DNA from 4 places in the Paenibacillus lutimineralis genome. Region 3 is predicted to be linked to each of the others. Evidence: a T-box and tRNA genes for the amino acid it is inferred to sense, from the RefSeq annotation. Region 3 holds a T-box; the other regions hold tRNA genes.
What was found. The T-box of region 3 lies ahead of argS (arginine--tRNA ligase). A T-box ahead of a tRNA ligase gene usually reads a tRNA of that ligase, here a tRNA-Arg.

Region 1: it has a tRNA-Arg gene. The T-box ahead of argS (arginine--tRNA ligase) is inferred to sense a tRNA for this amino acid. The anticodon was not compared.
Region 2: it has a tRNA-Arg gene. The T-box ahead of argS (arginine--tRNA ligase) is inferred to sense a tRNA for this amino acid. The anticodon was not compared.
Region 4: it has a tRNA-Arg gene. The T-box ahead of argS (arginine--tRNA ligase) is inferred to sense a tRNA for this amino acid. The anticodon was not compared.

Annotation. Positions count from the first base shown of each region.
Region 1 covers NZ_CP034346.1:753,088-756,551, forward strand. The annotation lists gene EI981_RS03190 (YeiH family protein) at 183-1,223, shown strand; gene EI981_RS03195 (Dph6-related ATP pyrophosphatase) at 1,673-2,368, shown strand; tRNA gene EI981_RS03200 (tRNA-Arg) at 2,410-2,487, opposite strand; gene EI981_RS03205 (SDR family oxidoreductase) at 2,600-3,464, shown strand, end outside.
Region 2 covers NZ_CP034346.1:5,281,894-5,285,357, forward strand. The annotation lists gene EI981_RS23330 (ROK family protein) at 1-350, opposite strand, end outside; gene EI981_RS23335 (N-acetylmannosamine-6-phosphate 2-epimerase) at 450-1,130, opposite strand; tRNA gene EI981_RS23340 (tRNA-Arg) at 2,123-2,196, opposite strand; gene EI981_RS23345 (hypothetical protein) at 2,265-2,645, opposite strand; gene EI981_RS23350 (hypothetical protein) at 2,669-2,977, opposite strand; gene asnB (asparagine synthase (glutamine-hydrolyzing)) at 3,132-3,464, shown strand, end outside.
Region 3 covers NZ_CP034346.1:4,497,376-4,500,839, reverse strand. The annotation lists gene pyk (pyruvate kinase) at 1-349, shown strand, start outside; gene EI981_RS19945 (acyl-CoA thioesterase) at 474-893, shown strand; gene EI981_RS19940 (FxsA family protein) at 983-1,375, shown strand; T-box leader at 1,781-2,010, shown strand; gene argS (arginine--tRNA ligase) at 2,071-3,464, shown strand, end outside.
Region 4 covers NZ_CP034346.1:212,432-215,895, reverse strand. The annotation lists gene EI981_RS01020 (LacI family DNA-binding transcriptional regulator) at 1-804, opposite strand, end outside; gene EI981_RS30165 (RHS repeat-associated core domain-containing protein) at 1,023-1,253, opposite strand; tRNA gene EI981_RS01010 (tRNA-Arg) at 1,501-1,575, shown strand; gene clpP (ATP-dependent Clp endopeptidase proteolytic subunit ClpP) at 1,775-2,362, shown strand; gene EI981_RS29330 (PdaC/SigV domain-containing protein) at 2,436-3,464, opposite strand, start outside.

The sequences.
Region 1 (3,464 bases), 2.8 Mb from region 3:
ACTCTCATTGTACCCTGCCCCTGAATCGCTCAACAACCTGTTTTCCATCTTAGAGCAGAACAATCATAAGTATTTCTCATGATCAAGATAGCAGATCTTTATTTCCGCTTTGCCGCAGACCGCCGTATAGTTGTAACCGTAACTACACACAGATTTTTTTACAACGGTGGGGAAGTGAGAAGATGGGGCAGAATTATATTCATTTGTGGAGGCAAAATAAAAAATTCGGCTTCGCCGAAGGAATTATCATTACGCTAATACTGGCCATTCTCGCTAAATTTATAGCGGGTTTTCCGTTCTTAAGCATCATGGGTCAGCTTGTAATCGCCATATTGCTAGGTATCGCATGGCGGGCAATATTTGGTGTGCCGTCAGAAGCGGCGCCAGGGATTAACTTCTCAAGCAAGAAGCTGCTGCGCTACGGCATTATTCTACTCGGCATGAGGCTGAATCTGCTTGATATTATCCACGCCGGACCGAAGGTACTGGCGATTGCAGTAATTAATATTGTATTTGCCATATTTGTGGTGTATGGGCTGACCAAGTTATTCAAGGTTGATCAACGGCTTGGTATTCTGACCGCCTGCGGCACCGCTATTTGCGGAGCGGCTGCTGTAGTGGCCATCGCCCCGCAGATCAAAGCGAATGATGATGAGACAGCGGTTGGTGCTGCCACGATTGCTATTCTAGGTACTGTGTTCACCTTGGCTTATACGCTATTGTATCCCGTGTTAGGTTTGACAGCAGCAGGATATGGCATTTTCTCGGGAGCTACACTCCACGAAATCGCCCATGTTATCGCTGCGGCAGCACCAGGCGGCAAAGAAGCGGTTGATCTGGCCGTCATCGTCAAGCTGACACGTGTGGCTTTGCTTGTACCGGTCGCGATTATTATTGGCATTTGGGCGGGCAGAACCGAGCGCAGAAACAACCCAGATGCAGCAAAGACTAGCTGGCGCGATATTCCGATTCCATGGTTCATTCTCGGCTTCCTGCTGATGAGTGGCGTCAATACGTTGGGCATCATTCCTGCGGTAGTGACGGACCAACTGATCATTGCAGCTTACTTGCTGATTGCGATGGCTATGGCAGCGCTAGGCTTAAACGTCGATATTGCCACCTTCCGCAGAATGGGGCTCAAATCTTTTGCCGCCGGATTTATCGGTTCAGTTCTTCTGACAGGCCTCGGTTTCGGTCTGGTGCATTGGTTCGGACTAGCGTAAGGAGAATGGGGGTCAGTTGAGTCCAGTAGAAACCCAATTGAAACCCAGTTGGCGTCCCTTTATGAAACTCTAACGAAACTACGGATCGTTATTGGAGAGAAAGATAGGCTGTAAGCGGCAATTTTAGCTCAATAGCGTTACCCAGTTTCGTTACAATTTTCAACAGCTCTATTTGGCCTAAATAACGATACCCAGTTTCGTTAGAGATTGAGCTGTATAATATTTGTTTCCGGATAGCCTGCAAATGTGCAGGCTTTTTGCTTTATTCATGGAAACCGAATCAATGAGGAGCAACGCCTGAGTTTGATGGAACTCCCAAGCAGCTTAACCATTTGTGATATGAAAAACTGTATAATATAAAGATGAGAGTTTTATATTTTCGCTGCACGCTTGGAGAGACTAGAGGCTTGAGAGATGGATATGCCGGTTGTTAGGAGAGGAGATAGCAGATGAGTGAGGCAATCAACTGGAAGCGTGGAGCTGTAGGCCGTAAATTTGTAGCATCCTATAGCGGCGGCAAGGACAGCACCTTGGCTTTATATAAAGCAATGCAGACAGGGCAAGCGATCGGACTTATTATGATGCTGGAGGAAGAAGGGAAACGCTCCAGGTCACATGGCATGCCTCCTGAAGTGATTCAAGCTCAAGCCGAATCTATAGGATTGCCGGTACTTACTGCAGCTACAAGCTGGGAAGACTACGAGCATAATTTCATGCAGCTATTGGCGGAAGCCAAGCTTCAAGGAGCCGAGGTGTTGGTAACCGGAGATCTGGATGTGCCTGTCCAAGACTGCTGGCATGATCGGGTGACGAGAAATGCCGGATTGGGGCTCGGCATGCCGTTATGGGAGAAGAATCACCGTGAGGCCGTAGAAGAATTCATCAATCTGGGCTTTGCTACGATGCTGGTTACTGTGAATTTGGAGCTAGGCATGAGCGAAGATGACCTGGGGCGTATTCTGACACAGGAGTATGTGGACGAATTGGTGGCCAGGGGCATTGACCCCTGCGGCGAAGGCGGCGAGTTTCATACTACGGTTATAGATGGCCCGATCTTCAAGCATCCGCTCCCCATTCGGAAATGCGAGATCTTGAGGGATGGCAAGTATGCCTTTTTGCCATTGGAGCTAGAGTGGGAGTCTTAAGACAGCAAAAAAACCTTGCGATAACAAGGTCTTAATGATAGTGGCGCGCCACGGCGGGATTCGAACCCGCGACGCACAGTTTAGGAAACTGTCGCTCTATCCTGCTGAGCTACGGGCGCTTATGAATTTGTGAATTTACATGTCATGAAAAATCGACATAAAGATATTATAAAATAATAATCGTAAAAAGTGAATCCGAAAATACAAATTAGCTGCAAAGGAGATGGTGTTATGAGTAAAATCGCAATTACTGGTGTTACAGGACAGCTCGGAGAAATGACGGCCCGCCATTTGTTGGAGCTTAACGTGTCTGCTGGAGATATCATTGCTGTAGTTCGTAACCTGGAGAAAGCCAAACCGTTGGCTGATCTAGGCCTTCAGATTCGCTATGGAGATTATGAAGATGAAGCCTCCATGCTTGCGGCCTTTGAAAATGTGGATAAGCTGCTTTTCATCTCGAGTCCATCCCTGGATAACACGCATCGCATTGCCCAGCATGCTCGGGTCGTTGAAGCAGCGAGAGATGCAAAGGTAGGCCATATCGCTTATACCAGTCTTGCATTTCCAGAGAAGTCCGCGTTGGGACTGGAGAATCTTCATCTTGCGACAGAATATGCGATTAGAACGACGGGGATTCCTTATACTTTTCTGCGCAACGGATTTTACATGGATATTCTTGTAAATCCTAGCTTGCATGGAGTGATCAAATCCGGCGAGTTTGTATCTGCTTCAGCAGGAGCCAAAGTGAACTATGTGACCCGAAATGATCTAGCCTTGGCCGCGGCCATTGTATTGACCGGTTCAGGACATGAATGCCAAACTTATGAACTGGCGCATCCGCATCCTTTTACGTATGATGAGTTCGTGCAAATTCTGTCCGAGGTGTCTGGCAAACCAGTTAAGCATGCGGATCTAAGCTCTGAACAGGCCTATGAACGCCTGGTGGCAACCGGGATACCGGAAGCAGCGGCGGCGTTTATGACACAGGCTATTTATCCGGCTATTGCCGCGGGGCAATTCAGTTTCGCATCCGAGGATTTGGTCAAGCTGATCGGGAATCGGTTCACATCGGTGAAGGCAGCATTGGAGCAGTTTT
Region 2 (3,464 bases), 780 kb from region 3:
TTATCAACCAGTACAGACAAGCCTGTTTGGGATTGCAGCCGTTCACCAAGCTCCATTCCGGACCACCCCGGTAAATTGGCTGTTGCCCCCATAACAATCCCTGTACGGCTATTAACTTGTCCCGCCGTTCCAATGCCAACCCCCGCTACCTTCCAACCTTTACTGTCCGAATAAAGCTCCATTTCTTTCGTAATTCCAGCAATTCGGCCTAATAATGCCTCCCCACCTTCATGAGCCTTCGTCGGAAGGTTTAAGTGATGGACAACCTCTCCCTTGGCATTTACAATTCCTGATTTAATGTTTGTACCGCCAATATCCAAACCGATGGCCACTTCTTCAGAATGCCGCATCCATTCAGACCTCCATCTCTATCGATTCATCATGCATTCTTGATTGGTATCAATCTCTCCGCGCATAATATACCTATGAGTTAGATATAAAAACTATTATTATCGTAAAGCCTCGGTAAATTTCTTTGTAATTAATTGTGGCCTAGTAATAGCCCCACCAATGACAACGGCATAAGCTCCTGCTTGGATACACTGTGATGCCTGCTCAGGAGTATAAATCTTTCCCTCAGCTAACACAGGAATACTGACTTTCCGGCTGAGTTCTGCAACTAATTGAATATCCGGTTCTTCACTCTGCGGGCTATAGTCCGTATAACCAGACAAAGTGGTAGAGATGAGATCGAACCCTAATTTTTCTGCCTCTTCTCCTTCCACAACGGTGGATACATCTGCCATTAATAAAACCTGATGCTTCTCCCTGATCTTATTCACGATATCCGCTAGATTCACACCTCCTGGTCTGGTACGCAAGGTTGCATCCATGGCTACAATATCTGCTCCGGCCGCGATTACACCTTCGATCTCTTGCAGCGTAGGGGTTATGTAAACGTCAAAACCGCTATATTCTTGCTTCCATAAGCCGATCAAAGGTAAATGACTCACCTTCTTGATGGCCCTGATATCCTGTGGCGTATTTGCTCTAATTCCTACCGCGTTGCCCATTTCAGCCGCTATAGCAAAGCGTGCCATATAGTCGCTACCGTAAAAAGGTTCACCCTCAAGGGCCTGACAAGACACAATAAGCCCTCCCTTAAGAGATTGAATGATGGAATGCAGCATAGTACAACTCTCCTTAATCGATTTTTTCTTTATCTTGGATCCCAATGCTTCATTAATTTTAGGATATAATCTCCTTTTGCAAAATAAATAAAGGTTATTTTCTTCAATTATAGTTGTGTACCCCTGCTTTGTAAACACCTATTCACCTATCAACCTTCTCTAATTCAGACAAAAACACTCCATAAAGGTGAAGGATAACGAAGGGGCAAACAGTTGTTCATTGGAAAACATATATGGTCGACAGCCATCCAAGCGTGCCCGGACCCCGCACCTAGCGCAAAGGGAGAAGTGCGCACGATGAGGTTGAACGGGGCTCTCATCCCGTGGGATGCAATAGGGGCATGCCCCAGTATGGGCAAACATATGGGAATGCGGAAATTAAAAATATAGGATATATCCATATTATTGAGCCACCAAAGCCAGTTTAGCTCGCGAAGTGTTCGAGACAAAACGGTCAGGATTCTCATCTGACACAGGACGCAGGAATCCTGGAACTAGCGTGATCGTCCTTATCAAACGGTCAAAAATGACCGTTTGAGCAAAAAATAATCAACTGGGCTCTTCTAACGGACACTTTTGACCATTAGAAGAAAAAAATGCGGTTTTCCACGACATCTCTCCCTTGTGATGGACATAATTGTCCGTTACAAGGGCAGCGTACCAATGGATCAACGCTAACGGTCAATAATGTCCGAGTGATCCGGCAAAACATGGGGTTGTCCCATCAGGGTACTCGCGCTCCGGCGCGAGACTTCGCTCGCCCCCACTTGCTGATGCAGTTAGGCTCACTTCGACGAACCCCCCAAGGGGTTCTCATCCCAAAGGACGTAAAACCTCTAATTCCGTCCCATCAGGGTACTCGCGCTCCGGCGCGAGACTTCGCTCGCCCCCACTTGCTGATGCAGTTAGGCTCACTTCGACGAACCCCCAAAGGGGTTCTCATCCCAAAGGACGCAAAAAAAGCTCTCCACAATGGAGAGCTCTTTACATTACGTCCCAGAAGGGATTCGAACCCCTGACCGACGGCTTAGAAGGCCGTTGCTCTATCCTGCTGAGCTACTGGGACAAAAAAGAATGCGATATTTATTATATCGCATCTGGCTTATTTTTCAAGAGGTTTTATTTTACGATTAATTACATTTTATGGGATGCGGAGTGGGAAGTGAACTTCTCACTCAAGCTTTCGGTGATCCCTAAATATCCAAGTAATAGCTGTTTGAACTGCTCCCGCTGTACCGCAGGCTCGGGCCACCCCTCATCCCCGAACTGCTCCTCAGTAATGACGCCATATGCTTGATGCAGATCATTATTGAACCAATCAGTCTCCATCCTCGCATCACTCCGTATCATTCTGATGATCTTATACTGTTCCTCACTGCCATTCTCAGCAGAACGAGACACATACACCAGCAGTTCGGGATCATCCACCGCACCTGGACTTACTGCGATTTCCGCACATACAACTCCATCTACTTCTGTTAGCCGGGTAACCTTCGCATCTTTTATATAATACATTTCACACTGATCCTCTCGGCTCCTTAGTTCTCATATCCTATACGACTCAGTAGCTGCCTAGTCTCCTCCGTACCAAGTCGGTAAATCTCGCGGTATAAGTCGTCCAGCACGCTCTGATAGCTGCTATTGACCGTATCCTCTGGGCTGTCTGGCCATGGATAGGTATAAGCGAGGAAGGTACTATCTTCCTTCTCACCGAGCAACTCCAGCATATGACTGATCGCATCAACCTCCTCCGGTGTCGCACGGACCACCCATTCATAAGAGGTCGCCTGCGGATCATCAAGTACCGAACGTCCATGCACAGACACATAATACGTTTTTTTCTCCATTTATTCCGCTCCCTTCAAGCCTGGTCATCTATTTTAGTCATAGTTTTCCGTAAGGGACAGACATTTTATGCCTCCTTCCGGCATAATGTGTTATTACTTTTCGCCCGGTTTGACGAACGGGAACGGAAGGCATCATAGAGAGGAGGAACCACATATGTGCGGAATTACCGGCTTTATCGAATGGAACCGGGATCTGAGCGAAGAGCTGGATCTGGTTCTATCCATGACCTCCTGCCTTGAGGCAAGGGGCCCCGATGCACAAGGCACATGGATTTCCGGTCCCTGCGCCTTCGGTCATCGCCGCCTAAGTGTCATGGACCCGGAGAACGGGGCTCAGCCGATGACCATTCAAGAGGAACAAGCAGTCTATACCATTGTATATAACGGAGAGATTTACAACGCTCCTGAGCTTAAAGAAGAATTACGACAACGAGGACGCTATTTCAGAACCAACTGCGACACCGAAGTTCTGCTCCAGGCATACATC
Region 3 (3,464 bases):
CAGCCAAGCTGTAACGACTTCTGCGCTTGAACTGAACGCTAAGGCGATCATCACTTCGACAGAAACAGGCTATACAGCTCGTATGGTATCGAAGTATCGTCCACAAGCACCGATCATTGCTGTAACGACTCAAGATCAAACCTTGCGTCGCCTTGCTTTGAACTGGGGCGTTATTCCGGTTAAAGGTCATACAGCTACATCTACGGATGAAATGTTCGACAATGCGATGAAGGGCGGACTTGATTCTGGTGTCGTTGTTGATGGAGATCTCGTAGTCATTACGGCTGGAATTCCACTTGGAAGCTCCGGTTCGACGAACCTGATCAAGATTGGCCAAGTTCATAACTAATTATAAGATGCACTGTTATAGTGCATAGAGATAAGAAGCAATGGGACAACCGGCGACGGTGTGCCATTGCTTTTTTTTCAATAGAGATCGATATAATTAAGCACAAGAGGAGGAATTATAGAGCATGTATGTAAGTGAGCTCGGCATCACACCTAAATATTTTGAATATGATATGATGGGAATTATTTATCACTCACATTATTTGGAATGGTTCGAGGCCGGTCGGTTGAAGTTAATCCAGGACCTTGGCTTAAGCTATTTCGAGATGGAGAAGTCCGGTTACATCTCTCCGGTTCAGGAGATGAAAGTCGAGTATAAGCGGGGAATCCGTTATGGTGAAGAGGTGCTGCTTCGCACCTGGATCAAGCAGAACGGGGGAGTTAAGACCGAATATGCTTATGAAGTATTTAACGGTGATGGGACATTATGCGTCGTAGGTACATCGGTCCATTATGTAGTTAGACGCGAGGACTTTAAGCCTGTGCAATTCAAGAAAGTGTTTCCTGAATGGTATTCTGCATTTGAGAAAGCGAGTAAGTCCTGAACAATTTTGATTCTGGAGTCTCAAAACGGTAAAATATGATTCATAGGAATTTTTTGCTGAAGAAACTTGCTGGTGAAAAGGAGTTATTTATGCGCAAATGGATTGCCGTTTTGATTGTATTATTTCCAATTGTAGAGTTTTGGGGATATGTTGAGGTTGGAGGAAGGCTGGGCGTAGGCAGGACGATCTTCCTGACCGTTGCGACTTCGATTATCGGCGGCTTGATGATGCAGTTCGAAGGCAGCAAGGTCATGGCAGATGCGAAATCGCAAATGAATGGCGGGCAGATTCCCGGACGCACGATGTTGGATGGAATGTGTGTGTTCTTTGGAGGAATTTTACTGCTGCTTCCCGGCTTTGTCACGGACATTATTGGGTTTACGATGGTGTTCCCGCTCACTCGTCTGATCTACCGGAAACTGCTCTTGAAATGGATAGAGAAGAAGATGAAGGATGGTTCGATCACATTTCATCGTCGTTGACTTATGCTGGTTTCATGTATACAATATTTAAAATTACATGTTCAAAAAGGTCGGTTTCCAGCACCGAAGCGTATGCTTCCGATGTGCGTTTCTTCGAAACGCTTCAGTTGGATGAAGCTAGGGCATGAGGAGTGGAACGTGCGTAGTTTGTACGTGAGCACCTGAGATGTTTCCGTAGGAAACATGACTCCGTAAGCATTCGCTCAGGCCCGGGTGAATTCAAGATTCGATGCTGAGTTTACTTCTTGAATTACTTCGTGTTAGATATAGAATTTATTCGTTATCAGCGGAGGCTGATGAAATTCTATATCGCAAGAAAACCTACCTCTGGATCGCGGTCGCTCATCCTAGGATTACATCGATCGGTTTTCTTATCAAAAGCGGACTTTTTGAACTTTCTTTATATGAAATTCTACGATCGGGAGAGTAACTCATACTAACCTGCAAATAGCGAGCCGGGACGGTGCAAGCCGGTGCAGAACAGGATGAGTGAAGCGCACCCGGGAGATGATCTTCTGAAGCTAAGGTGAGTAGGGAGATCCGGCAGCTGGACGTTAACCAGCCTTGAGCAGGTTGGATCAGTAGGTCCAGCACGTAGAGTGGTACCGCGGGAACATAAGTCTCTCGTCTCTTCAATAGAGATGAGGGGCTTTTTTATTTGTCATTTTTGATATAGCGATAAGGAGCTGAAGTAAATGGATATGGCAAAATCAAAGATTGCGCAATGGATCTCGGAACTGTTGACCGATACTCCTGCACAGGAGATTATCGCGATGCTGGAGTATCCGAAGGAGGAGTCGCTGGGGGATCTATCCCTGCCCTGCTTCAAACTTAGCAAGAAGCTGCGGAAGTCTCCGATGCAGATTGCTACTGAACTGAAAGAAACGCTAGAGGCGAAGGCAGCAGGAGATGAATTCATCGACAGAATCGAGGCGGTGTCTGGATACTTAAATCTGTTCCTGAAGCAGAGCTACCTTGCTGGGAACGTCGTGCTTACGATACTTAACGCAGGAGAGCGTTATGGATCTAGAGACATCGGCACCGGAAAGACGATCGTGATCGATTTCTCCTCGCCCAATATCGCCAAGCCATTTCACGTTGGCCATTTACGTTCAACGGTCATCGGTAATGCGCTCTATCGGATTCATTCCTTTTTAGGCTATCAATCCATTGGGATTAATCATCTAGGCGACTGGGGCACCCAGTTCGGCAAATTGATTGTCGCCTATCGGCTGTGGGGGGATGAAGCACGGCTGGAGGAAGGGGCAATTGATGAACTGCTTGGTCTGTATGTGAAGTTCCATGAGGAAGCAGAGCGTGATCCTGGTCTGGAGGATGAAGCGAGAGCCTGCTTCCTGAAGATGGAGCAGGGTGATGGGGAAATGTTGGCCCTTTGGCAGCGCTTTGTCGATATCAGCCTGGCTGAGTTCCAGAAAATATATGATCTGCTCGGCGTAGAATTCGATTATTTTACAGGGGAGAGCTTCTATAACGATAAGATGGAGCCGGTCATCCAGGAACTGAAGGATAAGCAGCTTCTGGAGGAGGATGAAGGAGCCTGGCTCGTTCGTCTGGATCAATATAACATGGCTCCGGCTTTGATGTTAAAGAAGGATGGAAGTACCCTTTACCATACTCGTGATGTGACGGCTGCGCTCTACCGTAAGCAGACTTATTCATTCGACAAGGCATTGTATGTCACGGACTATGCTCAGAATCTGCATTTTGCGCAATTGTTCAAGGTTGTAGGCCTGATGGGCTATGACTGGCCAGAAAATGAGATGATTCATGTTCCCTTTGGCCGAGTAACTCTGGAGGGCATGAGCTTATCGACCCGTAAAGGTAATGTCGTGAAGCTGGAGGAAGTGCTGGAGCAGACGATTAAGAAGGTTAAGGAGATTATCGAAGTAAAAAATCCGCAGCTGCAAAATAAAGATGAGGTAGCTCGTCAGGTCGGAGTCGGCGCTGTCATCTTTAATGACTTGAGTGCGAACCGGATTAAGGATATCGTCTTCTCCTGGGATGATGTGCTTAGCTTCGAGGGCGAGACGGGGCCATATGCGCAGTACTGCTATGCGAGAACCTGCAG
Region 4 (3,464 bases), 2.2 Mb from region 3:
TACATCCTCCGGAACTCTGTAACCCTCTGACTTTAAGGCGCGGATACATCCAATTGCGCTCAGGTCGTTCCCAGCTAGGTATGCGTCCGGTACTTTGTCATGATGCGAACGGAGGAATGATTTCACCGCATTATAAGAGCCTTCTTCCTCGAAATAGCCCTGCAAAATGTAATCTTCATCCGTCTCCAGCTGATGGTCCCGAAGTGCAGCCAAATAACCCTCTCGCCGCTGTACGCTGTCATACATCGTATCAACGCCTGATATATAAGCGATTTTCTTATGTCCTAGACTGATCAAATATTTAGCAGCCTCATAACCAGCCACATAGGAATCGAATATCACGCTTCCCATCGTCTCGTTCTCAATGACCCGATCCAGAAATACCGCCTTAATCTTGTCTTTCTCCATAGCAGCGATGTCATTCTCATCAATTTTGAGCTCTTCGTATATAACTACCCCATCGACACGCCGGCCAAGAATATTGCTCATAATGACCTGCTTATCCTTGGTAACGAATACGTTCAAGCCATAACCGAGACGCTCACATTCACGGGCCATCGACTCAACCAAAATGTAAAAATACGGCCCCGACACGCTGGTTGTAAAGAAGCCTAGCATCTTCGTCTTCCCTGACTTCAGCAGCTTCCCATTTAAGTTCGGCACATAGTTCATGCGCTTCGCTACCTTGAGTACATGCGATTTCGTCTCCGGAGTCAGCACATCCACATCGTTCAATGCATTGGAAACTGTGGAAATGGATACCCCAGCCTCTCTAGCAACATCTTTAATTGTAACTTTCGCCATTAGTGATCGTCCTTTTTAACAAAAACGTTTTTATAGATTTAAATTAACATAAAACGCTTTCAAAGACAATAGCTATATTTTGCATCTCAAAAATCTTATTTTTAGTACACTAGTCCTCTATTTTCTGCCATTCAATATAGAGATTCAGGGATATATGTTTATTAATTGTATTCTGATATTATGGAATTATTAAATCGTTTTCAATACATGCATCTAGATTATGTTTTGCTAGTTCCAATATAAGGATTAGGAAAATACCCGCTAGGATCCACATACCTCACAGGATTATTCTCCACATACACATACCAATTCAAACTCTGCAGACTCCAAACATCCCCCTTATACGTATCCTCACTCACAAACCACCCGATCTCCGGGTTGTAATAACGAGCTTGAGCGAAGTAGAGACCATTACCTTCGTTCACATAGCCTCTATATCCGAAGTTCATGGCTAGTCGGTTACTTGGCGGAGTACTGTTATCCAGAACACCGAACTCATCATAACGATATGTATCGTCTTTTCACAGGAGAAACTACATACCCTGAATATTTAACAACAATATGATAAATTTGGATACTCTAAAAAAGGGCTACAATAGTAACCCAGCTCCATATAGTCAAATTTATTGAGTGATGAATTTTTCTTGCATTTTATGCTCGGATGCCATATAATCATCTTTGTTGCACAAAATTCATGCGCCCGTGGTCCAATGGATATGACGTAGGCCTCCGGAGCCTGAGATCGAGGTTCGATTCCTCGCGGGCGCGCCATATTTTTTATACAAAACCCGTTAAGGGCTTTTTTATTACCTTGAGTTTGACTATCTTTGACTTTTGATAAAAAATTAGTTATTATGGGATTACAAATCATCAATTCCGTCAATTCTGGAATTGATCGAACTAATATATGAACAGACTTGAAACCAAGGGAAAGATTCCCTATGGGGCTAATAATAAGGAGGGTTTATCGGTGAGTTATATTCCAATGGTTGTTGAACAGAGTAACCGTGGCGAACGTGCTTACGACATTTATTCCAGATTGCTGAAAGACCGCATCATTTTCCTCGGTACACAGGTCAATGACGTCGTAGCGAATTCTATTATTGCACAGATGCTATTCCTGGATGCCGAAGATCCCGGCAAAGACATTCACTTGTACATCAACAGCCCTGGCGGTTCGATTACTGCCGGTATGGCCATTTACGATACGATGCAATTCATCAAATCCGATGTATCTACAATCTGCGTTGGATTAGCTGCTTCCATGGGCGCTTTCCTGCTGAATGCAGGCGCACCAGGCAAGCGATTCGCTCTGCCGAACAGTGAGATTATGATCCACCAGCCGCTCGGTGGTGCAGAAGGTCAAGCGACGGATATTGAGATCCGCGCCCGCCGCATTCTCAAAATGCGCGACAATCTGAATCGAATTCTTTCCGAACGTACTGGCAAGCCGCTGGAGCAAATCGAGCGTGATACTGACCGTGACAATTTCATGAGTGCTGTAGAAGCTATGGAATACGGACTGGTCGACAAGGTTATCGATAAAGCTAACGCTTAATAAGGACAATAAGAACAGCAGGCCTGGACTTCCAGACCTGCTGTTCTTATTGTCTTCATGTCATTATGGGCTTCTACCTAGCGATTTTCGACGGTTTCACTCCAAGCTCTGAGAAAGGGAAATAGAACTCAGGGAATCCGTTCACATATGGCAAATATTCGTACAACGGCAAGAAGATTACGACACCATCGTTCTTCAGATAATAGCTCGGATTCTCGCCAATCGTCTTGAAACCGCCAAAGTACCCCTCGGTCGCCTCCAATTGCTTGGTAATCGCCGGATCGACAATTTTACGATAATCCGGATTATCCTTCAGCACCTCATCGAGCGTTAACAGCTCCCCATCACTTAGCCGGAAGGTCAAGCCTTCACGAGTAGGGTTGCCATGAGCTCCTTCTGTGTACGAATAGTATTGCAGCAGGATGCTTAACAGCCCATCGCGATTGAAGGTTACCGTATAGTTGCCTAAGAATTGATAAGTGTGTCCACTTACTGGAGGACCTGACTTCGTCTCTTGCAGCGATTGCTTGATAAATTCATCCGTCTTGCTCTGCAGAATACCGTTAATTTTCCGCTCTGCGCTCTTATTCTTTAATTCACTGACCTGAGGGTACTCCACTTTGATCGTGGCCTCCGGGATCGATTTATCGACCACACGGGTAGTCACTCTGATGTTGTTCAGCTTATGTGGAACGAGGTCCAACGTCTTCTTGGACGCATCATAGGTCGAGGTAAATCCCAGATGATCCGTCAGCACCTTGACCGATACATAAGGCTGCCCATTCAGCTCATTCCATTCATACGGAAGCACTTGTGTACTCCCGTTTACAACCGCCCAGGCTCCATCCTCTTTTGGGGTAAGTTGGACTACAACATGATCCCGTCTCAAGAAGTAGCGATTGCTGCCTTTATCGTATTTGACCTTTACCTTTAATCCTCTCTCGATGAGCTCCAGCGGAACAAGCACATCCTGTTGCCCTTGTATGCCCTGCAGCTTGAGCGGCTTGCCCTTTAAGGTAATCTGCACATAAGCAGGCTCCTGGTCAGAGTTCCGCACAGTTGCCCCCTGCAGCTTGGTCGCTGATCCGCCTGTTTTACCTGT